DNA from 3 places in the Pseudarthrobacter sp. PvP090 genome. Region 1 is predicted to be linked to each of the others. Evidence: riboswitches for the same ligand, from Rfam matches in the RefSeq annotation. Region 1 holds a riboswitch; each other region holds the start of a gene.
The links. Region 1 has a riboswitch for thiamine pyrophosphate ahead of ABIC21_RS03970 (ECF transporter S component). Riboswitches for the same ligand answer to the same signal wherever they lie in the genome.
Positions count from the first base shown of each region.

Region 2: linked by a shared signal. The riboswitch ahead of thiC (phosphomethylpyrimidine synthase ThiC) and the one ahead of ABIC21_RS03970 (ECF transporter S component) in region 1 are both predicted to bind thiamine pyrophosphate.
Region 3: linked by a shared signal. The riboswitch ahead of ABIC21_RS14925 (bifunctional hydroxymethylpyrimidine kinase/phosphomethylpyrimidine kinase) and the one ahead of ABIC21_RS03970 (ECF transporter S component) in region 1 are both predicted to bind thiamine pyrophosphate.

Region 1 covers NZ_JBEPPO010000003.1:51,604-61,660, reverse strand. Annotated here, with positions in the region: gene ABIC21_RS04000 (rhodanese-like domain-containing protein) at 1-309, shown strand, start outside; gene ABIC21_RS03995 (O-succinylhomoserine sulfhydrylase) at 310-1,518, shown strand; gene ABIC21_RS03990 (glutamate--cysteine ligase 2) at 1,537-2,724, opposite strand; gene ABIC21_RS03985 (UDP-N-acetylglucosamine 1-carboxyvinyltransferase) at 2,856-4,379, opposite strand; gene ABIC21_RS03980 (energy-coupling factor transporter transmembrane component T family protein) at 4,476-5,279, opposite strand; gene ABIC21_RS03975 (ABC transporter ATP-binding protein) at 5,276-6,949, opposite strand; gene ABIC21_RS03970 (ECF transporter S component) at 6,966-7,625, opposite strand; TPP riboswitch at 7,691-7,834, opposite strand; gene ABIC21_RS03965 (heme-degrading domain-containing protein) at 8,029-8,583, shown strand; gene ABIC21_RS03960 (DUF4386 family protein) at 8,575-9,333, opposite strand; gene ABIC21_RS03955 (DUF4235 domain-containing protein) at 9,505-9,768, shown strand; gene mnhG (monovalent cation/H(+) antiporter subunit G) at 9,772-10,057, opposite strand, start outside.
Region 2 covers NZ_JBEPPO010000006.1:24,397-34,453, reverse strand. Annotated here, with positions in the region: gene ffh (signal recognition particle protein) at 1-772, shown strand, start outside; gene ABIC21_RS08350 (alpha/beta fold hydrolase) at 832-1,581, shown strand; gene thiC (phosphomethylpyrimidine synthase ThiC) at 1,578-3,347, opposite strand; TPP riboswitch at 3,396-3,503, opposite strand; gene ABIC21_RS08340 (amidohydrolase family protein) at 3,582-4,664, shown strand; gene ABIC21_RS08335 (VOC family protein) at 4,765-5,640, shown strand; gene ABIC21_RS08330 (hypothetical protein) at 5,957-6,394, shown strand; gene rpsP (30S ribosomal protein S16) at 6,599-7,021, shown strand; gene ABIC21_RS08320 (RNA-binding protein) at 7,023-7,265, shown strand; gene rimM (ribosome maturation factor RimM) at 7,379-7,990, shown strand; gene trmD (tRNA (guanosine(37)-N1)-methyltransferase TrmD) at 7,991-8,800, shown strand; gene rplS (50S ribosomal protein L19) at 9,030-9,389, shown strand; gene lepB (signal peptidase I) at 9,507-10,057, shown strand, end outside.
Region 3 covers NZ_JBEPPO010000012.1:100,369-110,425, forward strand. Annotated here, with positions in the region: gene proB (glutamate 5-kinase) at 1-310, opposite strand, end outside; gene obgE (GTPase ObgE) at 300-1,889, opposite strand; gene rpmA (50S ribosomal protein L27) at 2,007-2,270, opposite strand; gene rplU (50S ribosomal protein L21) at 2,332-2,640, opposite strand; gene ABIC21_RS14925 (bifunctional hydroxymethylpyrimidine kinase/phosphomethylpyrimidine kinase) at 2,996-4,576, opposite strand; TPP riboswitch at 4,559-4,656, opposite strand; gene ABIC21_RS14930 (Rne/Rng family ribonuclease) at 4,762-7,995, opposite strand; gene ABIC21_RS14935 (vitamin K epoxide reductase family protein) at 8,469-9,140, shown strand; gene ndk (nucleoside-diphosphate kinase) at 9,259-9,678, opposite strand; gene ABIC21_RS14945 (DUF4233 domain-containing protein) at 9,719-10,057, opposite strand, start outside.

The DNA of each region.
Region 1 (10,057 bases):
GCAGGCAGCAAGCGGAACGATCCGCTCTTCATCCAGTGGAACCTGGCCGGCGGCATCCCCAATGCGCGGTTCATAGAACAGCTGAAGCTGCAGCTGAAACAGCCGGCCCCCGAAGAGCAAGGCACCGAACTGGTGTTCCTGTGCCGTTCGGGCGCCCGGTCCATCGCCGCCGCGATCGCAGCGACGGACGCCGGCTTCACCTCCTACAACGTCCTTGAGGGCTTCGAAGGCGAACCGGACCGCTACGGCGAACGCACCGTCAACGGCTGGAAGAACCGCGGCCTGCCCACCAACCCCGGAAAGCACTAAGTGACCTTCAATCCTGACGCCGCCGGCTGGAGCGCCGATACCCAGGCTGTCCGCGGCGGACTCGACCGCACCGGCTTCCAGGAAACGTCCGAACCGGTCTTCCTGAACTCGGGCTTCGTCTACGAATCCGCGGCCGCCGCGGAGCGCGCCTTCACCGGCGAGGACGAACGCTTCGTCTACTCCCGCTACGGCAACCCCTCGGTGGCCACCTTCCAGGAACGGCTGCGGCTGCTCGAAGGCACCGAGGCCTGCTTCGCCACCGCCTCGGGCATGTCCGCGGTCTTCACTGCCCTCGGCGCCCTGCTGGCCGCCGGCGACCGGGTGGTCGCGGCCCGTTCGCTGTTCGGTTCCTGCTTCGTGATCCTCAACGAGATCCTTCCCCGCTGGGGCGTCGAGACGGTTTTTGTGGACGGCCCGGACATGGAGCAGTGGCGGTCGGCGCTGTCGGAGCCGACGACGGCGGTCTTCTTCGAGTCGCCGTCGAACCCGATGCAGGAAATCGTGGACATCGCCGCCGTGAGCGAACTGGCGCACGCCGCCGGTGCGACGGTCGTCGTCGACAACGTCTTTGCCACCCCCCTGCTGCAGCGCTGCGGGGAGCTCGGCGCGGATGTGGTCGTGTATTCGGGGACCAAGCACATCGACGGCCAGGGCCGGGTGCTCGGCGGCGCGATCCTGGGCACCAAGGACTTCATCGAGGGCCCGGTCAAGCAGCTCATGCGCCACACCGGCCCGGCGCTGTCCGCCTTCAACGCGTGGGTGCTGACCAAGGGGCTGGAGACCATGGCCCTGCGGGTGAACCACTCCTCCGCCTCCGCGCTGCGGCTGGCCGCATGGCTTGAAGAGCAGCCCGCGGTCAGCTGGGTCAAGTACCCGCTGCTGCCGTCCCACCCGCAGTACGAACTGGCTGCCCGGCAGATGAAGGCCGGCGGCACCGTGCTGACCTTCGAGCTCTCCCCGTCCGCCGGGCGTTCGGCGAAAGAGGCAGCGTTCGCGCTGCTGGATGCGCTGCGGATCATCGACATCTCCAACAACCTGGGCGATTCGAAGTCGCTCATCACCCACCCCGCGACCACCACGCACCGCGCCATGGGGCCCGAGGGCCGGGCAGCGATCGGGCTCAGTGACGGCGTGGTGCGCCTCTCCGTGGGCCTCGAGGACCTTGAGGACCTGACCCGCGACCTTGGCCAGGCGCTGAAGCAGGTCTAGTGCTTTTCGCGGTAGGGGTCAGCCGCGGCGGACCCGGCCCAGGGATTCGTCCTGGTCCGCCGGGTCCCCGGCGGAGGTTCCCTGCATCGTCACTTCCACGGCACGTTCGACGACGGCGGCCAGCCCGCCTGAGTGGAACGGTTCCCTCTGCAGCTGCGAACCGGTGCCTTGGGCCAGGATCCGGCCGACGCCCGCCCGCACCAGGTCCAGTTCGCCCTGCTCCGCCAGCACGGGGGCCACGAAGTCCACCAGTGCGTGGACCACGTCCGCGGCCGGGGCAGGGGTGAAGGTTCCGAAGTCCAGCAGCTGGCCACGGAGCCCGCAGTTGCTGGCCTGCCAGGCGGCCATCCGCAGCAGCAGTGTCGGCACCGGGGCGGGGTCGACGCCGTCGTTCCATTCCCGGGACGCCGACTCAACGAGCGCGCGCACCAGCACGGCGATCAGGGCCGCGTCCTCGGCCCGAAGGCAGACATCAGCAACCCGGATCTCCACGGTCGGATGATTCCGGCACAGCCGGGCGTCGAAGTAGACCATTCCCTCGTCCATCAGGACGTTGCTTTCCACCAGCCGGGTCACCAGCCGCCGGTAGACCGGCAGGCTGCCGAAGATCATCGTGGGACCCGACCCCGGCCAGCGGTTCCAAGCCTGGGTGCGGTAGCTTTCAAACCCTGTCTCCGCGCCGTTCCAGTAGGGGGAGTTCGCGCTGAGCGCGATCAGCACGGCGAGTTTGTCGCGGATCCGGTCCATGACGGCCACGCCTTCCTCCGGAGACTCCACGAAGGTATGGACGTGCAGGCCGCAGGTCAGCTGGTTCCGGACCGTGAGCCCGAAGCGTTGCTGCATGGTCAGATAGCGCTGGTTCGGCGTCAGGTGGGTGGCGGAGCCGTGCGGCGAGGTGGCGAGGGCGGCGACGCGGCCGCCGTGCACCCGGGCGGCGCGGTCCGCGCGGTCCCGGCCCTGATTGAGCTGCCGGAGCAGTTCTGTGTAGTCCAGGCACGGCCGCGTCTGGGTTTCGATCTGTTCGAGTTTGAGTTCGTAGCTGAAATCGGTGCCCTCACCGATGTCATGCAGCCGTGCCGGGTCAGCCGGGCCCGCGTCCCGCTTCGGCGGGACCAGGCTGGGCAGCATGACGTCGGCGAGCGCAAGCAGCATCCCCGTTTCGGGATCCACTATCAGCAGTTCTTCCTCCACGCCGAAGGTGCGCATGACTCTATTGTGCGTCAGGATCCGAGGAAACGCCCTACACCAACCCGCGGTCACTCCGCGCCCATCACATCGCCCCTGATAGGAGCGGTGTGACCCCGCGTTGTTGGGATGTGTTCAGTGGGTCAGCGCATTCAGTCTTGGAAATACTCGATCTTCGCGCCGATGGTGTTGAGCCGCTCGGCCAGGTCCTCGTAGCCGCGCTCGATCACGTAGATGTTCCGCAGTTCCGAGACGCCGCGGGCGGCGAGCATCGCCAGCAGCAGGCAGGCCGCGGGACGGAGGGCCGGCGGGCAGCCCACCTCGGCCGCACGCCACTTGGTGGGTCCGTTGACGTAGATCCGGTGCGGGTCCAGGAGCTGCACCTGGGCCCCGAGTTTGTTCAGCTCGGTCAGGTAGATCGCACGGTTGTCGTAGACCCAGTCGTGGATCATCGTCTGGCCCTGGGCATTCGCGGCGATGACCGCGAAGAAGGGCAGGTTGTCGATGTTCAGCCCGGGGAACGGCATGGGGTGGATCTTGTCCTCGGGGGCGTGCAGTTCCGAGGTCCGGGTGGTGACGTCCACCAGCCGCGTGCGCCCGTTGCGGGCCAGGTACTCGCCGGACACCTCCAGCCGCTGGCCCATTTGTTCCAGCGTCGCGAGTTCGATTTCCATGAATTCGATCGGGACGCGCCGGATGGTCACTTCCGAGTTCGTGACGATGCCGGCGGTGATGAGGCTCATCGCCTCGATCGGGTCTTCGGAGGGGAAGTATTCGATGTCGGCGTCGACGGCGGGCCGGCCGGTGATCTTCAGTGTGGTGGTCCCCACCCCCTCGATCCCGACGCCGAGCATCTGCAGGTAGAAGCACAGATCCTGCACCATGTAGTTGGGGCTGGCGTTGCGGATGACAGTGGTGCCGCTGCGGTGCGCGGCGGCCATGATGGCGTTTTCGGTGACGGTGTCGCCGCGTTCGCTGAGCACGAAGGAGCGGTCGTGCCCGTCCGACGGCGGCGCCTGCACGGCGTAGAAGCCGGCCTTGGCGTCGACGCTGAGGCCGAACTGGCGCAGCGCCTGCATGTGCGGCTGCACGGTGCGGGTGCCGAGGTCGCAGCCGCCGGCGTAGGGCAGCCGGTATTCGCTGGATTCGTCCAGCAGCGGGCCCAGCAGCATAATGACGCTGCGGGTCCGGCGGGCCGCCTCGACATCCATTGAGTCGAGGTCCAGCACGGCGGGGCGGCGGATCTGCAGGTCGCTGGCGTTGAGCCAGGTGCATTCGACGCCGATGCTGGTCAGCACCTCGACGATCCGGTTGACCTCTTCGATCCGGGCGAGCCGCCGCAGGGTGGTGGTGCCGCGGTTGATCAGGCTGGCGCACAGCAGGGCAACGCCGGCGTTCTTGCTGCTGTTGACGTCGACGGAGCCGGACAGGGTACGGCCGCCCTCGACCCGGAGGTGCGTCATGGCTTGCCGGCCCACTTTGACGATGCTCCGGCCGAAGATGGACTCGAGCCGCTGGATCATTTTCAGGCTCAGGTTCTGCTTGCCCTGTTCCATGCGGGCAATCGCGCTCTGGCTGGTTCCCAGCTCGGCGGCGAGCTGCCCCTGGGTCCAGCCTTTCTGGCCACGGGCGTCGCGGAGCAGGGCACCGACTTCTTCAGCAGTCTCTTGAGTCATACCCAAAAAATATCACGGGTGATCTATTGGCGCCCTGCATTCCAGCCAGAACGCGGTCAATTTCACAGAAATACCCGCACCGTGCGATATCCGGCGTTACTGCCGTGTCAGGAAGACCATGTTCCAGGTTCCCGCCGCCAGCGAGGCGGCGACCGCGGCGCCGGCGATCAGCACCCCGCCCAGCAGGACCCAGGCGTCCACGCCGCTGAAGGTCGATTTCCGGGCCCACGTGCGGTGTGCCCCGCCGAAGCCGCGGGCTTCCATGGTGACCGCGAGCCGGGAGGCGCGCCGGACGGCCTGCACCAGCAGCCCGAAGCTCTGCCCCAGGGTGGCGCGGAGCCGCTGCAGCGGATTCCCGTGGGAGCCCACGCCGCGGGCGCGGCGTGCCATGCCGATGGTCTGCCACTCTTCGGCCATGAGCCCCACGAGCCGCATCGCGGCCAGGGTCCCGAGGACGAAACGGTGCGGCAGCTTCGCCTTCTGCGCGAGGGCGTCCGCCAGGTCCGTGGGGTCCGTGCAGCTCATCAGCAGCACCGCCGGCAGCGCGATGGCCAGGCCGCGGATCATAAAACCCACCCCGAGTTCGAGGGATCCTTCGCTGATGGACCAGATCCTGGCGTCGAGCAGGATGCCCCCGCTGTCCGGCGCGAGGATCGTGGTGCTCCAGCCGCCCAGCGCGGCGGCCAGGATCAGCGGCCAGCCGCGCTGCCAGAGCAGGGCGAGGGTCAGCCCGGCCAGCGGAAGAAGCGCCAGCTCGAACGCCAGGGCCACGGAGGCGGACACCCAGTCGATGGACAGCGCCAGCACCATCGTGATGAGCATAACGGCGGCGAACTTCGCCAGCGGGTTGGCGCGGGTCAGCAGGGCATGGTTGCCGCGCAGCGTCAGTTCCTGCCTCATGGCGCGGCGACCTTCCCCGGTGCCCGGCGGTCCGGTGCCTGGCGGTCCGGTGCGCGGTGGTCCGGGGCGCGGAGACCCAGCTCGGTGCCGCCCAGGACCGCGCTGAACTCGGCATCATGTGTCACGGAGACGACGGCGGTGCCGTCGTCGAGCAGTTCGGAGAGGAAGGAGGCCAGCTCGGCCCAGGTGTTGGCGTCCTGGCCGAAGGTGGGTTCGTCCAGGACGAGCACCCGGGGATGGGCGGCGAGGACGGTGGCCACCGACAGGCGCCGCTTCTCGCCTCCCGAGAGCGTGTAGGGATTGGCGTCCACGAGTTCCGTCAGCCGCAGCCGCTCCAGCAGTTCGTCCACACGCTCCTCGCCGCGGCCCAGGTGCCGGGGCCCGAACATCAGCTCATCGAGCACCCGGCCGGTGACGAACTGGTGCTCGGGTTCCTGGAACACGGTGCCGATCCTGGCGATCAGCTGCTGCGCTTTCCACCGGTAGGGGTCGATCCCGGCGCCGGCGCTGAGTTCCATGGTGGCAGAGACCCTGCCGGACACGGGCGCGAGCAGCCCGGCGAGCGTCAGGGCGAAGGTGGACTTCCCCGAGCCGTTGGGCCCGGTGATGGTCAGGGCCTCCCCGGCCCGGACCTGGGCCGTGATGCCGGACTGCACGGGCTGCGGCGGAATGGGCCGGAAGCCGCCGCGGAGACCGGCCCGCCGCGGGCGTCCGCGCGAGACGGCCAGGTCCTCCGCGGCCAGCAGCAGCCGTCCCGCGGTGCTGGCTCCGGCGGCGGTCCCCCCGGATGCACCGGATACACCGGATGCCCCGGCGTCCGGGGTGCCGCCGCGCGCCCGGGTCTGCGGCACATAGCCTGGCACCCAGACGCCCGCCGCGGTGAGCATGTCCCGTGCCTGCGCCAGGACCTGGTCCGGCGGCCCGTCGATCAGCACCGCGGAGTCCGTGGCCGAGCCGGGCTGCAGCACCACGATCCGGTCCACGAGGTCCTTCCAGACCGAGACCCGGTGCTCCACCACCACCAGGGTGGCTCCGGTCTTATCCAGGCAACGTCCGACGGCGTCGCGGACTTCCAGGACGCCGGCGGGATCGAGGTTGGCGGTGGGTTCGTCGAGCAGGATCAGCCCGGGGCGCATCGCCAGGATGCCGGCGAGCGCCAGTCGCTGCTTCTGCCCGCCGGAGAGCGACGACGTCGGGTGGTCCAGCGGCAGCCGGCCGAGCCCGACGTCGTCGAGCGCTTCCGCTACCCGTGACCAGATATCCGCCGGTGGCACGGAGAGGTTCTCCGCGCCGAAGGCGACGTCGTCGCCGAGGCGCGAGAGCACCACCTGGGTCTCCGGGTCCTGCTGCATCAGCCCGGCCCGGCCGCGCCGGGACCGCGGCGGGGCACCGTCGATCAGCAGGCTGCCGGACTCGTCCGCGTCCTCGGCGTCCGACGCGGCGCCGGCTGCAGGGTCAGCGCCGCCCGTGGAGCTGTCGCCGAGCACCCCGGCCAGGGCGTGGAGCAGCGTGGACTTGCCGGCACCCGAGGGTCCCAGCAGCAGCACGCGCTCCCCGGGCCGGATGTCCAGGTCCAGGCCGCTGACGGCGGGCCGGGACCGGCCGGCGTGCCGCCAGCCCCAGCCGCGGGCGGTGACGCTGGCCGGGCGGACTGTATCGGAGGATGTCATGGTCAGTGTGCGGTCGTCAGGAGAAGACAGGCTCCGTGGCGGCCTTGCGGGAGGCAAAGGAACTCAGCACCCCGGTCCTGGCCAGGCCGCGGGTGGCGAGCCAGGAGAGCCCGCCGGCGATGACGGCGCCGGAGATGGCAGTGAAGATGATGTACGCGAGCTTGTCGCCGCCGGCGTAGGCGATGTTCCAGCCCCAAGGCATGAACGAATCATTCAGGCCGCAGAACAGGCCCGCCCCGGCTCCGGCCAGCAGGGACACCGGCAGGTTGAACTTCTTGTACATGAAGGCGGCGAAGACCAGTTCGGCGCCCAGGCCCTGCAGCAGGCCGGAGATGAGCACCGTGGTGCCGTACTGCGAGCCCATGATCAGCTCGCCGGTGGCGGCAACACCTTCGCAGAACAGCGCGGCACCCGGTTTGCGGATGATGAGCATGCCCAGGACCGCGGGGATCATCCAGCCGCCGGCGTAGAGCCCGGTGAGCGGCGGATAGAAAGCGTTGACGGGCGCGGAAATGAGGTTGGCGCCCTGGGACCAGGCCCAGAAGATCACGCCGCCGGCCACCGCGATCAACGCGGCCACCACAATGTCCACCACACGCCAGCTGCGGTTGGGTTTGGCGGGTGTCTTGGCGGGTTCGTTCTTGGCAGGTGTGTGCTTCGCTGATGTGTCAGTCATATCGTCCTCCTGAGGAACAGGAGGGGAGAGTGCCCCGGGTCCGCGGCTTCCGCCACAGCCCCGCGCACTCTGAGAACTCGACTCCCTTGCGCCGGTACTAACCGGATCAGGTTCGAGGGTCTGCGGCTGTCCGCACTCTCAGCGCCCACCTGTGGTTTCCCCGGAATTCTCCGGCGATGCCCGACGGCGGCGCTCCCCTGTCGTATCTAAATATCGCCCTTGTGGGCGTGGCCCAGTTTACACCCGTAACGGCTTGTTTTCCGGCGCCGGCCGTCACAATCCGCCGGCTTCGGCGCCGGTGACCCGCAACAGCCGGGTTGGTAGAGTCGCACAAAGCATGGAACGCCGGGCGCCGCGGCCTGCCGGCCAACCAACGGCGGCCACCTAACGGAAGCTGATTCATTTGACCAACTCACCAGTGTCTTCCCCCGACTACGACCCGGACTCCGCGGAACCGCAGCCGCACGGGTCCCTGGGTGCGCTCATCGGCCGCATCCTCGCCGAAATGGAGGAGCTGCAGTTCCGGTCGTTCAGCAAGGACGACGCCCTGGACCTTGGACTTCTCCTGGTGGAACTCGGCCGGCGGCGCTCCCACCCGATCGCCATCGACATCACCAAAGGTGAGCAGGTCCTGTTCCACGCGGCCCTGGCGGGCGCCACCCCGGACAACGAACGCTGGATCAGGGCCAAGCAGCGCACAGCCGTGCGGTACGAGGTCCCGTCGCTGCTGGTCGGCCTCCGGGCCCGCGCCGCCGGGGGACGGATCGAGGACAACGCCTGGTTCGACCAGCAGGAGTTCGCCGCGCACGGCGGCGCCTTCCCCATCTACCTGCGCGGCACCGGGATGGTCGCCACGGTCACGGTTTCGGGGCTGCCGCAGAAGGCCGATCATGAGCTGGTGGTCGAGGCCTTGACGGAGATCCTCGGCCGCTCCGCCGGGCCACAAACGTCAGGCTAGCCTGCCGCTGCTCCGGGGCGTCCGCGCGGCCAGCCGGATCAGCGCGAGCCCCACGGCCACGAACCAGACCCACAACAGCACCCCGTAGGCCCAGTAGAACTCCGGGACCGCGTGCCGCAACGCCTCCGCGACGACGCCCAGGCCGCCGGTGGCGATCCCCAGCCAAGCGAGAGCCCCCGGCAGCACGCCCTTCAGCATGACCAAGGAGATCAGCAGGATGCCGAGCGCGGACAGGACGCCGACGACGGCGGGGGTGTTGTTCTCCGCCACGATGGCCTCTGCGGCGGTCGCGTACCGGAGACGGGCTGCGTCGTCGTCCGCCGCGGAGTAACGGTCACTGAGGTAGACCAGCACCAGGGAGCCCCGGCTGGTGACCGGGACGGCTAGGATCAGCGCCCACGACAGTCCGCCGACCACCGTGGCCAGCAGGGCCAGGCTCTTGTCGAGCGGGGCGAGCGCCACGAAGAGGGCAACGAACACCAGCACCGGCAGGATGTTCGGCACGATCCACAGCAGCTGTTCGGCAAGGTAGATTCCCTTGTTCCGCGCGATGTATTCCAGCGTTTCGGCGCCTCCGTGGACCGGGGGCGGGGCGGCGAAGTCCAGGACCAGGGCGAGCATCAGCAGGGCCACGAAGAGCACCGAGGAGATGCCGGCCCAGAAATAGAGCCGCCGCCAGGTCTGGCCGTCAGCCGGCGGGGTGGCCAGCGGCGAGGCGTGGCCCTGCTGTCGGGTTTTGGGCTGGTCCATGCTCGAAGGTAGGACCGGGCCGGACCCGCCGGACAGGGGCATTGGTCCCGGGCCGTCCGGACAAAGGCATCACCCGGCCTCGCCGCGGTCCCGCGTCCTTTGGCCGTTCCGCCGGGCCATAAACGCTAGGCTAGGGGAAGCCCTGTTTCCTCCCGCAAGGAGTCACGACGAATGAACCTCTTCATCAAACTGCTCGGCACCGGCGTCAGCCTGCTCGCCGGCTATGTCGGCACCAAGCTCGTCGACAGCGTCTGGGAGAAAGCCACCGGCAACCAGCCGCCCAAGGGCCACGACGACGATGTGCCCACCACGCTTCACTCGGCCCTGACCTTCGCGCTGATCTCAGCGGGCGTCAGCGCCATCATCCAGGTCCTCGCCAACCGCGGCACCCAGCGTGCGATTACCCGCTTCGCCAAGTCCCAGGACATCGTCTAGCCCTCACCGACCGGCGGCGGCCTCGCCGCCGTCGTCGTCGGTGAACCCGCGTTTGCCGGCAGCCTGCTGCACCACGGCCTCCAGTTCGTCCGTGCTGAGCAGCTCCGGGTGCAGGTGCTTCGTCCGGTAACCTGCCCGGCCGACCATATGCGCGGACACCGGCACGGTGAGCAGCTGGAAGATCCATGCCACCACGAGTACCGGCCAGACCCACCACGTGCGCATCTGCAGGCCCAGCGCGAAAAGCAGCAGGAACAGTCCCAGTACCTGCGGCTTGGTGGCTGCGTGC
Region 2 (10,057 bases), on a different contig from region 1:
GGTCACCGGCAAGCCCGTGATGTTCGCGTCCACCGGCGAAGGCCTGGACGACTTCGAGCTCTTCCACCCGGACCGCATGGCCTCGCGCATCCTCGACCTCGGTGATGTGCTCACCCTGATCGAGCAGGCGGAGAAGTCCTGGGACAAGGACGAAGCTGCCCGCATGGCGAAGAAGTTCGCCGACCAGGAAGACTTCACCCTCGACGACTTCCTCGCTCAGATGCAGCAGATCCGCAACATGGGTTCCATGAAGAAGATGCTCATGATGATGCCCGGGGCGCAGAACATCCGGCAGCAGCTCGAGCAGTTCGACGAGCGTGAGATCGACCGCGTCGAGGCGATCGTGCGGTCCATGACACCGCATGAACGCGTTGCCCCGAAAATCATCAACGGCTCCCGCCGGGCCAGGATCGCCCGCGGCTCCGGTGTGCACGTCTCCGAGGTCAACGGCCTGCTGGAACGTTTCGCGCAGGCCCAGAAGATGATGAAGAAGATGGCTGCCGGCGGCGGCATGCCCGGAATGCCGGGAATGCCCGGCATGGGAGGCGGCGGCGGGGCCCGCAAGGGCGCCAAGAGCGCACCCAAGAAGAAGGCCCGCTCCGGCAACCCGGCCAAGGCCGCCCAGGAACTCAAGGATGCCCAGGCCCGCCGGGCCGAAGGCGCCAAGGCCCTCCCGACCGGTGCCGCGTTCGGCCAGCAGGGCGGCGACTTCGATCCCTCCCAGCTGAACCTGCCCAAGGGCTTCGACAAGTTCCTCGGCGGCGGCAAATAAGGCCCTGCCGGCCGAGATGTCGCCGGCCCATTGCCGGTGCGGTGTCATAGGGTTAGACCATGTACAAGCCTCGCGTAGTCTTCGTCCACGGGGCGGGCAGCTTCGGTGCTGCCGCGTGGCCGAAACAGCACGGAATGGCGCTGGACTACGATGCGCTGTTCCTGCGCCGCCACGGGTATGACCCCGTCGCCGAGCCGCTGGAAACGGACTTCGACGCCGACGCCGCCATCGTCCTTCGTGCGCTGGCCAACGATGGCCGCGGCGAGGCCGGCGGCCACGTCGTCGCGCACTCGCAGGGGGCCATCGCCGCGATGATGGCCGCCGTGGAACGCCCGGACCTGGTGCAGTCGCTGACTCTCGTGGAGCCGGCCTGCCTCTCGCTCACCGCGGAGCTCCCGGCGACGGCGGCGCACCGTGCCCTGATGCAGCCGCTCTTCGCGGTCCGCCACCACCTGAGCGACGAGGATTTCCACCGTGAATTCGTCCGCCGGGTGTTCGCCGCCCACACCCCGGCGCAGGCGACCCTTGGCGCCCCCAGCCCGGAAGACCAGCGGGAGGCGCGCCGCCTGCGCCTGCAGGTTCCGCCCTGGGAAGCGCCGCTGCAGATTGTCCCCGGCGTCCCCACCCTGGTCCTGACCGGCGGGTGGGAACCGCTCTATGAAGAGATCGCAGGCTACCTGCGTGAGACCGGCGCCCTGCACCGCACGGCGGCGGGCGGGCACCGGCCCCAGGATTCAGCGGAGGGGAACCGGGTCATCCGGGCGTTCATCGCCGACGTCGGCCGGCAGCAGCACGCCCACGCCTCTTAGCCGGCGGGTCCGCCCACGGCGGGCGCCGGCAGGTAGACCTTGCCGCCCGAGGCGATGAACTCGTTGCTCTTTTCCCGCATTCCGGCCACCAGCGCGGCCTGCGGATCCGCGGAGCCGTATTCGTCCCGGATGTCCTGGCTGATCCGCATGGAGCAGAACTTGGGCCCGCACATCGAGCAGAAATGTGCCGTCTTGGCCGGCTCCGCGGGGAGCGTCTCATCGTGGAACGCCTCGGCTGTCACCGGGTCCAGGGATAGCGCGAACTGGTCCCGCCAGCGGAACTCGAACCGTGCCTTGGACAGGGCATCGTCGCGTTCATGGGCACCGGGGTGGCCCTTCGCGAGATCGGCGGCGTGGGCGGCGATCTTGTAGGTGATCACCCCGGTCTTGACGTCGTCCTTGTTGGGCAGTCCCAGGTGTTCCTTGGGCGTGACGTAGCAGAGCATCGCGGTGCCGTACCGGGCAATCTCGGTGGCGCCGATCGCCGAGGTGATGTGGTCATAGCCGGGGGCAATATCGGTGACGAGCGGCCCCAGCGTGTAGAACGGGGCGCCCTTGCACAGTTCCTGCTGGCGCTCCACGTTTTCCCGGACGAGGTGGAACGGCACATGCCCGGGCCCCTCCACCATGACCTGCACATCGAAGTCCCAGGCCCGCTGCGTGAGCTCGGCCAGGGTGTCCAGCTCGGCGAACTGCGCCGCGTCGTTGGCATCCGCGGTCGCTCCGGGCCGCAGCCCGTCACCCAGCGAGAACGCGACGTCGTAGCGGGCGAAGATCCGGCACAGCTCATCGAAGTGGGTGTACAGGAAGTTCTCCTGGTGGTGGGCCAGGCACCAGCCGGCCATGATCGCCCCGCCGCGGGACACGATGCCGGTGACCCGGTTGGCCGTCAGCGGCACATAGCGCAGCAGCACTCCGGCGTGGATGGTCATGTAGTCCACCCCCTGCTCGCACTGCTCGATCACGGTGTCCCGGAAAATCTCCCAGGTCAGGGCGTTCGCCTCGCCGTTGACCTTCTCCAGCGCCTGGTAGATCGGGACCGTGCCGATGGGCACGGGGGAGTTGCGGATGATCCATTCGCGCGTCGTGTGGATGTCGTCCCCGGTGGAGAGGTCCATGACGGTGTCCGCGCCCCACTGGGTGGCCCACTGGAGTTTATCGACCTCCTCCGCGATGGAACTGGTCACGGCCGAGTTGCCGATATTGGCGTTGATTTTCACCAGGAACGCCTTGCCGATGATCATCGGCTCGGATTCGGGGTGGTTGACGTTGCCGGGGATGATGGCACGGCCTGCCGCTACCTCGGAGCGGACCAGTTCGACGTCGCAGTTCTCGCGCAGCGCGACGAACCGCATCTCCTGCGTGATCAGCCCCTCCCGCGCGTACCGCATCTGCGTGACCGTCCTGCCCCCGACGGCGCGGCGAGGCACTGTGCGGCCGCCTCTCCACTCGGCCGATGCTGCGCCCCGTCGCACTGCCGACTTGCCGTCGTCGAGCAGATCCCGGCCCCGGCCGTCGTAGGGTTCGGTGTCCCCCCGCGACTCAATCCAGGGGGCGCGGAACGGCTCCAGCCCGCGGACCGGGTCGCTGCCCGGGCCCGCGGTGCGGTACACGCGGAACGGGGCATTGGCGGCGCCGCCGGGGGAGTCTGCCAGCGCGATTTCCGTCACCGGAACGCGGATGCCGTGTTCGGCGTCCGTGGTGAAAGCCAGGGAATGGGACGTCAACGACTCGGTGGGTGCGGGAGGCTGATCTTGTCGTGGCACTTCCAGGACTGCTTCATTGTGGACAGGGCTGTGCTGTGTCGATTGCGTCGTCACGGAATACTCACTTCCTTCGCCGGCATTACCCGGACAGGTTCAACGGTCGCAGGCTGCGTCAGCCCGATCTCAGCCCCTGCAAGGGCACCCGTGTGGTCGTAGACGAAGCTACCACAGGCCGTGCGGTGGGCCGCCGCGTGTGACGACGCCGGGGCCGGGCCGCAGTCTAGGCTTAAAGCCATGACCCGCATCATCGAGTTCAGCGGCACCGTCCTCACCGGCCCCGAAACAGAACACCAGGGCCTGTGGTCCGTGGACGGCCTGCTGAGCTTCGACCGTCCGGCCGCCGCGCCGGACCTTGTGCTGGACGGCTGGGTCATCCCCGGGCTGGTCGACGCGCACTGCCACATCGGCCTCGGCCCCGGCGGGGACGTGGCCGGGCCGGCCGCGGAAGAACAGGCCCGGGCCGACCGCGACGCCGGCACCCTGCTGGTCCGCGACGCCGGCGCCGTGCATGACACCCGCTGGCTCCAGCGGCGCGCCGACATGCCCCGCATCATCCGTGCGGGCCGGCACATCGCCCGGACGCGGCGCTACCTCCGGGGCTTCGCCGTCGAGGTTGAACCCGAGGGCCTGGTCGAGGCCGTGCGCAAACAGGCCCGCGCCGGCGACGGCTGGGTCAAGCTCGTGGGGGACTGGATCGACCGCGACGCCGGCGACCTCGCCGCCAGCTTCCCGGCCGGGACGCTGAAAGACGCCGTCGCGGCCGCCCACGATGAAGGCGCCCGCGTGACGGCGCACTGCTTCGCCGAGGGCACACTCGATGACATGCTCGACGCCGGGATCGACTGCATCGAGCACGCCACGGGCCTGCTCCCCAGGCACCTGCCGCGGTTCGTCGAACAGGGTGTGCCGATCGTGCCCACCCTCATCAACATCGCCACGTTCCCCGACATCGCCGCGCAGGCCGGGGCCAAGTTCCCCCGGTACGCCGCGCACATGCGGGAACTCTGGGAGCGCCGGGCGGAACGCGTCCTGGCAGCCTTCGAAGCCGGCGTCACCATCTACGCCGGGACGGACGCCGGCAGCGTCATCAAACACGGGCGCATCGTCGACGAGCTCCGGGCGCTGCACGCCGCCGGACTCCCCGCCACGGCCGCCCTCGACGCCGGCGGCTGGGCCGCGCGGGACTGGCTCGGCGCGGACGGGATCACCCCCGGCGCCGGCGCCGACGTCCTGGTCTGCGCCGAGGACCCGCGGAGCAACCTGGCCACCCTGCAGGATCTCCGGCACATCGTGCTGCGCGGAGAACTGGTCCGCTGAAACCATTCCGCCCCATTAGGAATAAATTGAAGCTTCAAGTAATTTTAACTGTATGAAGGTCATCGACGGTCGGTGGCCACTGAAGCACCGGAGCGATCACATGACTGCAGAAAACAGCACCCAGGATCTTCTTCCCGCCGAACTCACCATGGGCGCCGTGATGCTCAAGGTCGGCGACATGAAGCTCATGACCGACTACTACCAGCGGGCCCTCGGCCTTGACATTGTCGCCGAGCAGGACGGCGGACTCTACCTCGGCCGCCGGCAGAAGCCGCTGGTGCACCTCGCCCCGGCGCCCGGGCTCACTCTCCCCTCCCGCGGCGAGGCCGGCCTCTTCCACACCGCCCTGCTATTCGAGGACCAGCCGTCCCTCGCCGCGACCGTCGCCAGCGCGGCACAGTTTGAGCCGCAGTCCTTCACCGGCAGTGCCGACCACCTCGTCAGCGAGGCCTTCTACTTCAACGATCCCGAAGGCAACGGCATCGAGCTCTACTGGGACCGGCCCCGCGACGCCTGGTCCTGGGACGGCTCCACCGTGGTTATGGACAGCCTGGCCCTGCCGCCGCAGCGCTACCTGGAACAGTTCCTCACCGAGGAATCCGTGACCGGCCAGCGCGAGGCCGAGGCCGGCGTCGGGCATGTCCACCTGCAGGTCGGTAACGTCCAGTCCGCCCAGGACTTCTACGTCGGAACGCTCGGGTTCGAAAAGACCGCCGGCTGGCACGGGCAGGCGCTGTTCGTCTCGGCCGGCGGCTACCACCACCACATGGCCATGAACGTCTGGAACAGCCGCGGCGCCGGACCCCGCCGGGACACCCTGGGCCTCGGCGAGGTGCTGATCGAAGTACCGTCCGGTGACGACGTCGGCGCCCTCGCCGACCGCCTCAGGACCGCCGGGGTCCAGTCCCACCACACCGGGGCCGAACTTCGCTTTGAGGACCCGTGGCGCAACCGCATCCGCGTCGCCGTCCGCTGAGTGCCCGCTGTTCCGGCCACCCGCCGCCCCAGCCACCCAGCCCCAGCCACCCAGCCACCCAGCCCCAGCCACCCAGCCACCCAGCCCCAGCCACCCAGCCACCCAGCCCCAGTGGGACATGCCCAGTTTTCGCTGACCGGAACGCGGGGCATGTCCACCGGCCGCGGCCAGGAGCGGACATAGTGGCATTATGTCCACTGGCCGCGGTCAGGGGAGGGCATGTCCAGCCGGAGTGCCGGGCAGGCCGGAGCGGCTACGCTGAAGTGACGCCAAAAAACAGCGGCCCAGCGCCGCCGGACAGCTAAGGACGAGCTCCATGGGATTCACCGAAGTCTTTGTTTCCACCCACGATGAAGCCCTCAAACGTGCTGCCGCCCTCGACGGCGGGGCCCCGGCGGCCTCCGGGGCCGTCCGGATTGCGGAGATCAGCGACTTCGAAGTCGAGCGCCTAGGCGACCTGGCCGGTACTGCCGTCCACGCCTCCGGCGCCGACTACGAGCTCGCGATGGTGGATGTCGCCAGCGACTCCCTGCTCGGCGTGCCGCCGGCGATGGTCCGTGCCCTGGCGGAGCTGCTCAGCTACGAGACCGAGGGCGAGGGCAACGTCCTGGACGACGTCGCCGAAAGCTGGGCCGCCGAAGAGGACATGCCCTTCGGTGCCGAGCAGGCAACCCGCTACGTCCGGCAGCTCGCCGAACTGGCCGCCGCCGTCGATCCAGCCAGCAAATCCGGCCTCTACGTCTGGACTTCCTGACCCGCTTCATCCCCCAAAAGAACCGGCTGCGGGTGTCAAGTCGAATTCCCGCCGCTGATCTGGCACAATAAACAGGTACTCGATCTGCGTGGCCCCTCTCTCCGCGTCCGGATCTTGTCCTTTTAGAACCCCCTAGTACGGCCCGCCCCACGGGTGCAGAACGCCGGGCTCGACCCCGTTTCAGAAACAGGAGTGACCACAAAAGTGGCCGTAAAGATTCGCCTTAAGCGCTTTGGCAAGATGCGCGCACCGTACTACCGCATCGTCGTCATGGACGCACGCTCCAAGCGTGACGGCCGTGCCATCGAAGAGATCGGCAAGTACCACCCGACCGAAGAGCCCTCGTACATCGAGGTCGACACGGACCGTGCCCAGTACTGGCTCGGCGTCGGCGCACAGCCGTCCGAGCAGGTTGCCGCGATCCTCAAGATCACCGGTGACTGGCAGAAGTTCAAGGGTCTCCCGGGCCAGGAGGGCACCTTGAAGACCAAGGCTCCCAAGGCTGCCTTCGTTACCCCGGAAAAGGGTTCCGTGATCATCCCGGAAGCCATCACCAAGAAGGCCAAGAAGGACGATGCAGCCGAGGCTCCCGCCGACGCCGAAGCAGAGACCACCGAGGCTGAGTAAATTGCTGGCAGAAGCGCTCGAACACCTCGTCCGCGGGATCGTTGACAGTCCTGACGATGTCAAGGTCAGTGCGAAGAACAACCGCCGCGGGGACACCCTCGAAGTGCGCGTTCACCAGGACGACCTCGGACGGGTAATCGGCCGCCAGGGCCGCACAGCACGCGCTTTGCGCACTGTGGTGGCAGCACTGGCGGATGGCGAGCCGGTCAGGGTCGACGTCGTCGACACCGACCGCCGCCGGTAACGCTTCCAGCAACACTTGTCTTGAGTCCGGCCCCTTCACCAGATAATGGTGGAGGGGCCGGACTGTTTTCCCCCGCAGCTCCACCCAAACACCAACCCCGAACAGAGGAACAGATGCAGCTTCAGGTGGCACGAATCGGCAAGCCCCACGGCATCCGCGGCGAAGTGACCGTCCAGGTGCTTACCGATGCGCCCGGCGACCGCTTCGTCCCGGGAACCCAGTTCGTGGTGGAGCCTGCCTCGGCCGGCCCGCTCACCATCCTCAGCGCCCGCTGGAACAAGGACATCCTGCTGCTCGCCTTCGAGGAGATCGAGACCCGCAACGAGGCGGAGGCTGTCCGCGGCGCCAAGCTGTTCATCGAAACGGAGGAACTCGACGACGATGACGATGACGAGGGCTGGTACGAGCACGAGCTCGAGGGCCTGGCGGTCCGCGTCGGTGACCAGGTGGTCGGCAAGGTTTCCGGCCTCCACACCCTCCCGGTCCAGGATCTGCTGGTCGTCACCGCCACGGACGGCAAGGAAGTCCTGATCCCCTTCGTCGAGCAGATCGTTCCCGAGGTCAACGTCGGGGAGGGCTACATCCTGGTCACCCCGCCGCCGGGCCTTTTCGAGGTCAACGCCGAGGATGAGTCCACGTCCGGCGGTCAGCCTGCCGGCGACCAGCAGGCGTCCGAAGCTCCCGCCGGCGCTGAAGGCCGCGCCGACACCGGGGACAACGCCTAAATGAGGGTCGACGTCGTCAGCATCTTCCCTGAGTACCTGGCGCCGCTGGAACTCTCGCTGATTGGAAAGGCGCGCCAGGACGGGCTGCTCGAGCTCAACGTCCACGACCTCAGGGACTTCACCACGGACCGCCACCGGACCGTGGATGACACCCCGTACGGCGGCGGCGCCGGTATGGTCATGAAACCCGAGCCGTGGGCCCAGGCCCTGGCCGCCGTCGCGGCGGACCGCCCCAACGACGCGGCCAGGCCGGTCCTGATTGTGCCGTCACCGGCGGGGGAGCGGTTCACCCAGGCGACCGCCCAGGAACTTGCCGGGGAAGAGCGGCTGGTGTTTGCCTGCGGCCGTTACGAGGGCATCGATGAGCGCGTGATGGAATGGGCGGCCGGGCACTTCACCGTGCGGCCCATGAGCCTGGGCGACTACGTCCTCAATGGCGGCGAAGTGGCGGTGCTGGCGATGGTGGAGGCCATCGGGCGCCTGCTGCCCGGCGTCGTCGGCAATCCCGAGTCCCTCGTGGAGGAGTCACACTCGGACGGGCTGCTGGAGTACCCCGTCTACACCAAGCCCTCCAGCTGGCGGGACCGCGAGGTCCCGGCGGTGCTGCTCAGCGGCAACCACGGCAAGATCGCCCAGTGGCGACGGCACGAGCAATACCGGCGCACCGCTGAACGCCGGCCGGACCTGCTGGAGCAGTTCGACGCCGCCAAGCTGCCCCGCGCGGACCGCACCGCCTTCGCGGACCTCGGCTACGACGTCGTCGACGGCCGTCTCAAGCGCCGCGCGGACGCCGGTGGGGATTCCGCCTGACCGGATTGGCTGGAAGGCCCCGGATGTGGCAAAATTAGTCCTTGTGCCTGCTGGGTGCGAACCTGCCACAGGGGGAGCGTCACCAACAGTGCGGCACCCCGGTCCCGTCAATTCCTGACGGAGCCGGATTCAAAAATTTTCGGCGGGAATTTCCGGGCCGCAATTGTGCCCGGGCTTGGCCGCCGTGACCCCACGTGAAGGACCTGTGGCGTTCACCAGGAGTGAATCAATGCATATCCTCGATTCAGTAGACGCAGCCTCGCTGCGCACCGATGTTCCCGTCTTCCGCGCGGGTGACACCCTCAAGGTTCACGTGAACATCATCGAAGGCAAGAACTCCCGCGTCCAGGTCTTCCAGGGCTTCGTCCTGGGCCGCCACGGCGACGGCCTGCGCGAAACCTTCACCATCCGCAAGGTCTCCTTCGGCGTTGGCGTGGAGCGTACCTTCCCGGTGCACTCCCCGATCATCGAGAAGATCGAGCTCGTCTCCAAGGGTGACGTGCGCCGCGCCAAGCTGTACTACATGCGCAACCTGCGTGGCAAGGCCGCGAAGATCAAGGAAAAGCGCGACTTCCAGACCGCAAAGTAAGACTTTTCCGGCTTCCGCCGGAGTCTTCCACCGCGGGTCCACGGACCGTGTCCGGCCAGCGCCGGAGCATCCGCAACAGCGCTGTTCAGTTGAGAAAAGCGTCAGAGGATACGGATCATGGAACACACAAAACGCCAGCCCAGGAAACTCGGCTGGCGTTTTGTGTTGCTGGCCGCGGTGCTGGCCGTGCTCATCAGCGGACTGGTCCGCTCGTTATGGCTCGACGTCTACTACATCCCCTCCGCCTCGATGGAGCCGATGTTCCGCGAGGGGGACCGGATCCTCGTCTCGCGCACGGACTTCGGCGCCGAGCCGGTGGGCCGCGGCGACATAGTCGTCTTCGACGGCCGAGGCTCGTTCGCGCCGCTGAACAGCGGCAACGGTCCCGTCCTGGACTTTCTTGGCGGCGTCGGGCACTGGGTCGGCCTCTCCGGAGGCGACACCACCTACATCAAACGCGTCATCGGGCTCCCAGGTGACCACGTGGTCTGCTGCGACGCCGGCGGCGGGCTCACAGTCAACGGCCAGCAAGTTGCAGAACCCTATCTCTTTGAGGGTGACGCCCCGAGCGAGCTGAAATTCAGCGTGATCGTGCCCGCGGGGCGGCTCTGGCTGATGGGGGACCACCGCTCCCTGTCGGCCGACTCCCGCAGTCTCCTCGGCGCCCC
Region 3 (10,057 bases), on a different contig from region 1:
TGGCGAGGCCGAGCGGCGCGAGCCCGGCCGCGATCGCGCCGGAGGAGACCAGGATGATCTCGGTGCCGGCGTTGCGCTTGTGCGCGAGGGCGTCGGCGAGCTCGGTGAGCGCCTCTTCCGAGATGCCGCCCTTGATGGACGTCAGCGACGACGATCCGACCTTGACCACGATCCGCCGGGCCCCGGACAGCAGGGAGCGGTCGGGGGCCGGCGTGACCGTAGCACGGCTGTCCGGGGCCCGGCTGTCCGATGCCCTGCGGGGATCCGGGGAGACCGCCGCGCCGGGTGCAGTGACGGCTTTACTCGTCATCTGTTGCGCCCAGTCCACTCTCCTTGAGCGGCTTGGCGACCCTGCGGCTGCTGACGGATTCGGTCCAGATCCCGGCCTTGCGCTCGGCTTCGAGTTCGGCGCGGGCGGCAGCCTTGGCCTCGCGGCGTTCGATCTGCTCGTCGCGCTTCTGTCCGCGGGTGGGGCGGTCGCCGATGTCGGCGAAGCGCACGTCGGTGCCGCGCGGGGCGGCCAGCAGTTCGGCGCCGGCCATCATGGTCGGCTCCCAGTCGAAGACGACGCCGTCGTCCTCGCCGATGACGACCATGTCGCCGGGCTTGGCGCCCTGCTTGAACAGTTCGTTTTCGACGCCGAGCTTGGCCAGGCGGTCGGCGAGGTAGCCGATGGCTTCCTCGTTGGTGAAGTCGGTCTGCTTGACCCAGCGCACGGGCTTGTCGCCCAGGACGCGGAACAGCGGTTCGAGGTTCTTCTCTTCGCGGCGGATCTTGAAGCCGGATTCGTTGACCGCACGCGGCTTGAGAATGGGGGCATGCACCTTCGGCGGGGCGGCAGCGAGGGCGTCGCGGGCTGCCTGGACGATTTCTCCCATGGCGAAGCCGAGCTGGCGGAGTCCTTCATGGCTGGTTGCCGAGATTTCGAAGACCTTGTAGCCGCGCGATTCCAGTTCCGGACGGACGAACTCGGCCATGTCCTTGCCGTCGGGCAGGTCCACCTTGTTGAGGGCGACCAGGCGGGGGCGGTGGTTCAGCGGGACGACCTCGCCGTCGGCACCGCTGTAGCTCATGTCGACCGCGTACTTCTCCAGCTCGGCCTCGATGATGGCGAGGTCGGAGAGCGGGTCGCGGTCCGATTCGAGCGTGCCGCAGTCCAGGACGTGCACCAGGGCGGCGCAGCGCTCGACGTGGCGGAGGAAGTAGTGGCCGAGGCCCTTGCCCTCGCTGGCGCCTTCAATCAGGCCCGGGACGTCGGCGATGGTGAAGCGCACGTCGCCGGCCTGGACCACGCCGAGGTTCGGGATCAGGGTGGTGAACGGGTAGTCGGCGATCTTGGGCCGCGCGGCCGACATGGCGGCGATCAGGCTTGACTTGCCGGCGGAGGGGAAGCCGACCAGGGCGATGTCGGCGATGGACTTCAGCTCCAGGACGACGTCGCTGGATTCGCCTTCGATGCCGAGCAGCGCGAAGCCCGGGGCGCGGCGCTTCTGCGAGGAAAGCGAGGCGTTGCCCAGCCCGCCGATGCCGCCGGCGGCCGCGATGTATTCGGCGCCTTCGCTGACGAGGTCCGCGAGGACCTGGCCGTCCTTGGACTTGACCACGGTGCCGACGGGGACCGGAAGGATCAGGGTTTCGCCGTGTTTGCCGGCGCGCCAGTCGCCCATGCCGGGGCCGCCGTTGGTGGCGTGGCGGTGCGGGGCGTGGTGGTAGTCCAGCAGGGTGGTGGTCTGGGGGTCGACGCGCAGGATGACGTCGCCGCCGTTGCCGCCGTTGCCGCCGTCGGGACCGCCGAGCGGCTTGAACTTCTCGCGGTGAACGGAGACACAACCGTGGCCGCCGGTACCGCCGGATACGTGCAGTACTACCCGGTCTACAAAGCTAGCCACGTGGATCTCCTCAGTGCTGTTCCCCGGGGGTCCGAGGACTCCCAAGATGATTGTAATGCGGTTAAAACACCGGTGGAGCGGACCTAATGGCCCGCCCCACCGACTTAAGACTTGTTGTTACTCTGCAGCTGCTGCAGCCACAATGTTCACAACGCGACGACCGCGGCGGGTGCCGAACTCGACAGCGCCGGGGGTCAGGGCGAACAGGGTGTCGTCGCCGCCACGGCCAACGCCGGCGCCCGGGTGGAAGTGGGTGCCACGCTGGCGGACGATGATCTCGCCTGCGGAAACTACCTGGCCGCCGAAGCGCTTGACGCCGAGGTACTGGGCGTTAGAGTCACGACCGTTGCGAGTGGAACTCGCGCCTTTTTTATGTGCCATTTGGAAATGCCTGCCTTAAAATTCTGGGGAATCTGCTGAAAACCTGAACAGTAACGATTAGTTACTTGATACCGGTGATCTTGACCTTGGTCAATTCCTGACGGTGACCCTGGCGCTTCTTGTAACCGGTCTTGTTCTTGAACTTCTGGATGACGATCTTGGGACCGCGAAGGTCCTCAAGGATCTCAGCCGTAACCTTTACCTTGGCCAGGTCCGAAGCTGCAGACGTGACCTTGTCACCGTCTACCAGGAGCAGTGCGGGCAACTCAAAGGTGCTGCCGGCTCCACCGGGGACGCGGTTCAGGGTAACGAAGTCTCCAACGGAAACCTTCTCTTGGCGGCCGCCTGCGCGGACAATCGCGTACACCACTGGGGAACTCACTTCTCTCGACGTTTATTACTAGATTTGCGTGCGGAACCTGGGTCCAAATGTTTTTGGTCCGGCTCACGCTGTGCCTCTACGCCGGTGGGTTCCCCGGGGGGACCCATGAGCTATCCCGTGGACAATCGCACTCGAAATCAAGTGGAGCGTCCTCAAGGTCATAACCCAAGTGTTGGCGTAAGCACCGAAGATCTAGACTACGCTAATTTTGCCTTCGGCCGCAAATGAGGCTGGTTCCGAAGGGAGGTACGTGGTAGGCGCCACTCTGTATGGACAGGGTGTTGCCGCAACGACTTCCGGAACCGTGCCCACCTATCGTACAGGCTCCGCCCGGCTCCCCGGGTCAGGCGTGCAGCCGCGGCGCGTCGAAGAAATCGACCTCGTACCGGGCGGACTGCCGGAAGGCCACGGTCATGGCCTGCCGTTCGCCCTCCGACGCCCTCCGCCCCGCCGCGTCGGCATATGCGACGGCCTGCCGGGTGGCGGCGGCGAATTCCTCATCCGCATAGGTTCGCAGCCACACCGCATAAGGGTGCTCGTCCGGGGCGCCGGCGGCGAGGAACTGCCCGTGGAGGGTCTCCCCCACCTCCGCATAGAGCCAGAAGCACGGCAGCACAGCGGCCACGAGCACCCCGTAGCTGCCGGAGACCGAGGCGGCCAGCAGATGGTCCACATAGGACTTGGTCACCGGACCCAGCGTTCCGTCGGCGGTTCGGGTACTCAGCCAGGTCCGGTGCAGCTCCGACTCGACTTCGAGGCAGTTCTGGGCGGACCGGGCCCAGAAGAGCTGCTCGGCCTCCGTGGGCGCGATTGCGGCGGCGCGAGCCAGGACCCGGGAATAGCCATTGAGGTAGAGGGCGTCCTGGGCGAGGTAGTAGGCGAACTCCTTCTCCGGCAGCGACCCGTCCGCCAGGGCCTTGATGAAGTCCAGGCCGTAGATCGCTTCGAGGTCGGCGGCTGCCGCGTCCCGGAGCGCGGCGGCGAAGGCCCCCTCGGCCGGGACGCGGCCGGTTTGGCCATGGTCCTGCGTGTGCTGCTGGACGTGGTGGAAATGATGGACCGGCCCGTTGCCGTTGCCGACGTCGAGGTCCGCCGAGGTGCGCAGCGCCTCCTGCAGCCAGGGCTTGACGTTGCGGAGCACGGTTTCCCAGTCCCCCCGCCCGTCGTGTCCCAGGATCCGGGCCTGTACGGTCGCCATCGCCGAGGACAGCGAGCATCCGGTGCCGTGGCTGTTGCGGGTGGGCACCCGCTCCCCCGGCACCACGACGACGTCCTGGGCCAGGAGTCCTCCAGTGTTGACCAGCGCGTCCGGGCAGCCGGCGCCGTCGTCGAGGTGGCCGCCCTTCACCAGGACCGTGGCCCCCGTCCGGGCGGCGAGCCGCTTGCCCTGCTGCAGGGCCGCGGCCCAGTTCCCGGCGGCGGGTTCTTTGAGCAGGATGGCGAGTTCGGCGAGGTTGGGGGTGATCAGGTCGGCGTAGGGCAACAGCGCCTCCAGGGCCGCCTCGGCCGACTCCTGCAGCAGCCGGTCGCCGCTCGTCGCGACCATCACGGGATCCAGGACCACGACGGCGGGCCGGGCCTTCTCCAGCCAGGTGCGGACGGCGTCGATCACGGCGGCGTCCCCCAGCATCCCGATCTTGACGGCGTCGATGCTGATGTCCCCGCTGAGGGCGTCCAGCTGTGCCGTGAGGAACGCCGCCGGCGGGACATGCACGGCGCTGACTCCGCGGGTGTTCTGCGCGGTCAGGGCGGTGATGGCCGCCATGCCGTAGCCGCCGTGCGCGGCAATGCTTTTGAGGTCGGCCTGGATTCCGGCACCGCCGGAGGGATCGGAGCCGGCGATCGCGAGCACCCGCGGGATGCGGGGGGCCGCCGGGGCCGGGACACACGGAAGAAACGATGAGGTGGTGGTCAAGAGAGACATCCCTTCGCCGGTGCTAACCGGACAGGTTCAACGGGTCTGGATCTCAGCCGGCTCGATGCGCGGCACCCCGTGTCAGGGACCCAGCCTAGCCGCATCCCTTAACGAAGTCGCGGGCACGGCCCGAACCTGGTCGTATTGCTACGCCGTCCGGACCGCACCCGCGGCCTTGCTGAACTGTTCCGGTGTTAGAGCTCCGAAGCCGGAACCCCGACACCGAGGATGATCGGCTCGCCGGCGGCAGGCCTGGCCGCCGGCGTGGTGGCTGCCGGGACCTTGGCCTCATGCACCGAAACGGCGGCCTGCGGGGTTTCCTGGCGCTGTTCCACCGAGGTCTCGTTGGCTGCACCCTGGGCGCGGCTGGCGCTGCGGTTGCGGCGTCCGCGGCGGGCCCGGGAGGTGCCCGCCTCGGCTTCCGCCTCGGTCTGGGATCCCGGCGCCTGGGCGCGTCCCGGTCCGGTTCCGCCCGTGCGCGCCGGGGCGGCCGTAGCGGTCCGGGCGGCCGGAGCCTTCGTTGCCGGCGACTGCGCGGCCGGTGCCGCCTCGGCTTCACCCAGGTGGGCGAAGGCCTCGGCCAGGAGATCCAGGGTCAACGAGGGCGCGCTTGTCTCGTCGGCGTGTTCCACGAACGGCAGGGCGACCTGCTCGCCGCCGAACGTCAGCACGGCGGCGGGACGTCCCGCAGCCTCCTCCGTCGCGGCCAGCTCGACGGCTGCCTCGAGGGCGGCCTGGCGGGTCCCGGCGTCGGCGGCGGCTGCCTCCCCGTCGTGCAGGTGGGCGGCGTGCGCCGCTGCGGCGATGTTCGCCAGCGCGGCGCGGGTGGCCTCGGCCTTGGCGTGGCGCTCGGCCTCGGTGGGCTCGGCGTGGACTGCTGCCGGGGCGGACTGCTCGTCCGTGCCCTGGCCTCCCCTGCCGCGGCGGCGGCTCTTGCGTTCCGTCCTGGCTGCGGGCTGGTGCTCGGTCCGCGGGACGTGGTGCTCGGCGGCCACGACGTTGGCGCGGCGGTGTTCCACCGGTTCGTCGTGGGTGACGATGCCGCGGCCGGCGCAGGTTTCGCACTGCTCGCCGAAGACCTCCAGCAGCCCGGTGCCCATCCGCTTGCGCGTCATCTGCACGAGGCCCAGCGAGGTCACCTCGGCGACCTGGTGCTTGGTCCGGTCCCGGCCCAGGCACTCGACCATGCGGCGCAGCACGAGGTCGCGGTTGGATTCGAGCACCATGTCGATGAAGTCGATCACGATGATGCCGCCGATGTCGCGGAGCCGGAGCTGCCGGACGACTTCCTCGGCCGCTTCGAGGTTGTTCTTGGTGACGGTTTCCTCAAGGTTGCCGCCGCTGCCGGTGAACTTGCCGGTGTTGACGTCCACCACGGTCATGGCTTCGGTGCGGTCGATCACGAGGGAGCCGCCGGAAGGCAGGAAGACCTTGCGGTCCAGGGCCTTGTGGATCTGCTCGTCGATGCGCCAGGCGGCGAAGATGTCCGTGTCCTTGGTCCACTTTTCCAGCCGGCCCACCAGGTCCGGCGCCACGTACGTGACGTAGGCCTCGATGGTGTCCCAGGCTTCCTCGCCGGAGACGATCAGCTTGGAGAAGTCCTCGTTGAAGACGTCACGGACCACCTTGATGGTCAGATCGGGTTCGCCGTAGAGCAGCTCGGGGGCGAGGATCTTGGTCGAGGTCGACTGCCCCTCGATCCCTTCCCACTGGGCGCGGAGGCGGTTGATGTCGTGCGTGAGCTCTTCCTCGGACGCGCCCTCGGCGGCGGTGCGGACGATGACGCCCGCATCTTCCGGCAGGCGGTCCTTGAGGATCCGCTTCAGGCGGTTGCGTTCGACGTCGGGCAGCTTGCGGGAGATCCCGGTCATGGAACCGCCGGGAACGTACACGAGGTAGCGGCCGGGCAGCGAGATCTGGCTCGTGAGCCGGGCGCCCTTGTGCCCGACCGGGTCCTTGGTGACCTGGACCAGCACGGAGTCGCCGGACTTCAGCGCATTCTCGATCCGGCGCTGCTTGCCCTCGAGGTTGACGGATTCCCAGTTGACTTCGCCGGCGTAGAGCACGGCGTTGCGGCCGCGCCCGATGTCGACGAAGGCGGCTTCCATGGACGGCAGCACGTTCTGGACCTTGCCCAGGTACACGTTTCCGATCAGGGAATCCTGCTGGGTCTTCGAGACGAAGTGCTCGGCCAGGACGCCGTCTTCGAGGACGCCGATCTGGATTCTGTCGTCGCGCTGGCGGACGATCATCTGGCGGTCGACCGATTCGCGCCGGGCCAGGAACTCGGCCTCGGTGATGACGGTGCGGCGGCGGCCGGTATCGCGGGATTCGCGGCGGCGCTGCTTCTTCGCCTCGAGCCGGGTGGAGCCCTTGAGGGAGGTGACGCGGTTGTTGACGGGCGCCTCGGCGGCTGCACGGGGTGCACGGACTCGGGTCACCGTGTTGGGCGGATCGTTGTCCTCCCCGCCGGTCAGTTCCAGATCCTGGTCGCCACGGCGGCGGCGACGGCGGCGGCGCGAGGTCACGCCGTCTTCGAGCGGCTCGTCGGAGCCTTCTTCTGCTTCTTCCGCTTCGTCCCTGTTGCCTTCGGCCGTGTCGTTGTCGGCACCGGACTCACTGTCGGATCCGCGGGTGCTGCGTCCACGGCGCCCGCGGCTGCGGCGGCGGCGGCGGCTTCCGGCGTCCTCGCCGTCACCGTCCTCGCCTTCTTCTTCCTCGGTTTCTGCCACTGCGGCGGCCGCCGGTGCCGGGCGCACGGCGGCGGCCAGGTCGGGGGCCTGGAAGATCATCGAGGTGACCGCTCCCGGCTCAAGGAACAGCGAGGCCGCGGCGGAGGGTGCCTCGGCGGGCGTTTCTGCTGCTTCTGTTGCTGCGGAGGCACTGGCCTCCACTGCGGCTTCCGCGGGAGTGGCTGCTGTTGCTTCGGGGGTTTCTGCGGTGTCTTCCGCGGCCGGGGTCTCGGCGGCGGGTGCTGCGGCGGCGGGTGCTGCGGCGGCGGGCACTTCAGCGACCGGGCCAGCGGCCTTGGCGCGGCTGGCACGGCGCCGGACCGGCTTCTCCACCGGAACGTCAGCGGCTTCAGCGGCCGGCGCGGCGCCCGCGGCATCGGCGAAGGCCGGAAGGGGCTCGGCCGGTTCGGCGACCTTGCGGGCGCGGGAGCGGCGGACGGGCGCCTTGGCAGTGGCTTCGGCGGCCGGAGCCACGGCTGCGTCGGTTGGCTCGGCGGGAACTGCGGCGGCTGTGTCCGCTACGGCGTCGGACGCCGCTGCCGTGTCCGCTGCGTCCGCGGGGGCTTCCTTCTTCGGAAGGGCCTTGCGGCGGGTCCGGACAGGCCGCTTCGGCGGTGTGGCCGCAGCTGCGGCTTCTGCTGAATCCTCGGCACCGAGGGCGTTGTCGTTGGCCGTTACAACCTGGTCATTATCCATATGTGGCGACACTCCTGCCCCTGACGTACCGCCACATCCGGCACCCGTTGGGGCAAATATTTGTCAACACCCGCAGGCATTGACAGAAGTCAATTGGGTACCCTCAGGTTCGCACCGGCAGTGGGGTGCGGCAGCCCTGGAGGGCCGGCGGAATTGTTCTGAAACCCGTTGATCTACATGTCACAACCAGGTGCCGTCCAATGGCATTGCGGGACAGCCGGGATCAGAGGATCCGTGGCTCCCTGCTCATCATTGGCGGTCTTGGGAACAAAGTCGCCGGACCGGAATCCGGATGTGGATCGGGTTCCAGCCACGATCATTGTCTCACAGGACCCAGGAATTCAGGCGTAAGGGAGGCATCCGGCCCGCACAGCGGACCGAATCACTGGGGAAGGCACGACGCTTCCCGGGCTTCATCCAGTCTCCGGCGATAGAATCGGACCAGTTGCACCGACCCAAAGGACTTTCATTCCATGCCCACCATCTCCAGCGCCACCGACGAGGCAGCCGAGCAGCAGCAAGGCTCCCGCACGTCCGTTGCCGAACGGCCGTTGCCTCCGATGACCCGCGACCGCCCGTTCGCGTGGCTCCTGCTGATCACCGGCGTCGTCGGCTGGCTTGCCTCCGGGGCGCTGGTGCTGGAAAAGCTGGAGGTCCTCAAGGATCCCAGCCATGTGACGGTGTGCGATGTAAACCCCTGGATCTCCTGCGGGCAGGTCATGCAGACCTGGCAGGGTTCGGTGTTCGGCTTCCCCAACATGTTCATGGGCATCGTGGCGTTCGCGGTCATCATCACCACGGCCATGGGCATCCTCGCGGGAGCCACGTTTGCCCGCTGGTACTGGCTGGGCCTGCAGGCCGGCGTGACGCTGGGCTTCGCATTCGTGGTGTGGCTGTGGTCCCAGGCGCTGTACTCCATCCACATCCTGTGCCCGTTCTGCATGGTGGTCTGGGCTGCGATGATCCCCCTGTTCGTCTGGGTCACCGTCCGCAACGTCACGCACGGCGTCATCCGCCTGCCCGCGGGCGCCACCCGGATTCTGGGCGACTCGGGCTGGATCATCACGGCGCTGCTCTATGTCGCCGTGGTCGCCACCATCTTCTTCGCCTTCATCCAGGTCTTCATCGGAACCTCCGGCTACTAAGGAACGAACCCCGGTTAACCACCGCGAGGTGACAGTTAAGGCCCATGTCCGCGCACGAACATGGGCCTTAACCGTCACCTCGGCACCGTCACCCCGGCGGGGACGGTGGGTCCGGAAGTTAGTCCTGGAACCAGATCTTGATCTCGCGCTCCGCGGACTCCACGGAGTCCGAGCCGTGGACCAGGTTCTGCTGCACTTTCAGGCCCCAGTCGCGGCCGAAGTCGCCGCGGATGGTCCCGGGGGCCGCCGTCGTCGGGTCCGTGGTGCCGGCGAGCGAGCGGAAGCCCTCGATCACGCGGTGGCCCTCGAAGATTGCCGCGACGACCGGTCCGCTGAGCATGAACTCGACGAGCGGCTCGTAGAACGGCTTGCCGACGTGCTCCTCGTAGTGCTGCTCGAGCAGTTCGCGGCTCGCGTCGACCTTCTTGAGCTCGGCCAGGGTGTAGCCCTTGGACTCGATGCGGGCGATGATGCTGCCGGTCAGGTTGCGGGTGACGCCGTCGGGCTTGATCAGGACGAGGGTTCGCTCAATGCTCACAGCTGCTCCAATGTGTTGGGGGCGGGATTCGGAAACAAGTCTAGTTGCTTTGACCTTCGGGGTGCGCTGCGTCCCAGGCGGCCTGTTCGCGTTCCCGCTGGGCGGCCTCCCGGTCGATCCGGATGCCGGTGCGGATGCCGTACCACCAGGCGACCGCGAAGAGGCCGCCGACCAGGAACATGGCCGGCTCCAGGATGCCGGTCAGGATCAGCACGATCTGCAGGATCCAGCCCAGGGCCACTCCCCACGGTTTGGTCAGCACGGAGCACGTGACGACGTAGATAAGGGACAGCGTGATCCCGACCGAGAAGATCAGGACCGGCGGGAATTCGTCCCGCCGCAGCCCGAAGACCGTGAGGGTGCCGAAGAGCACCACGAA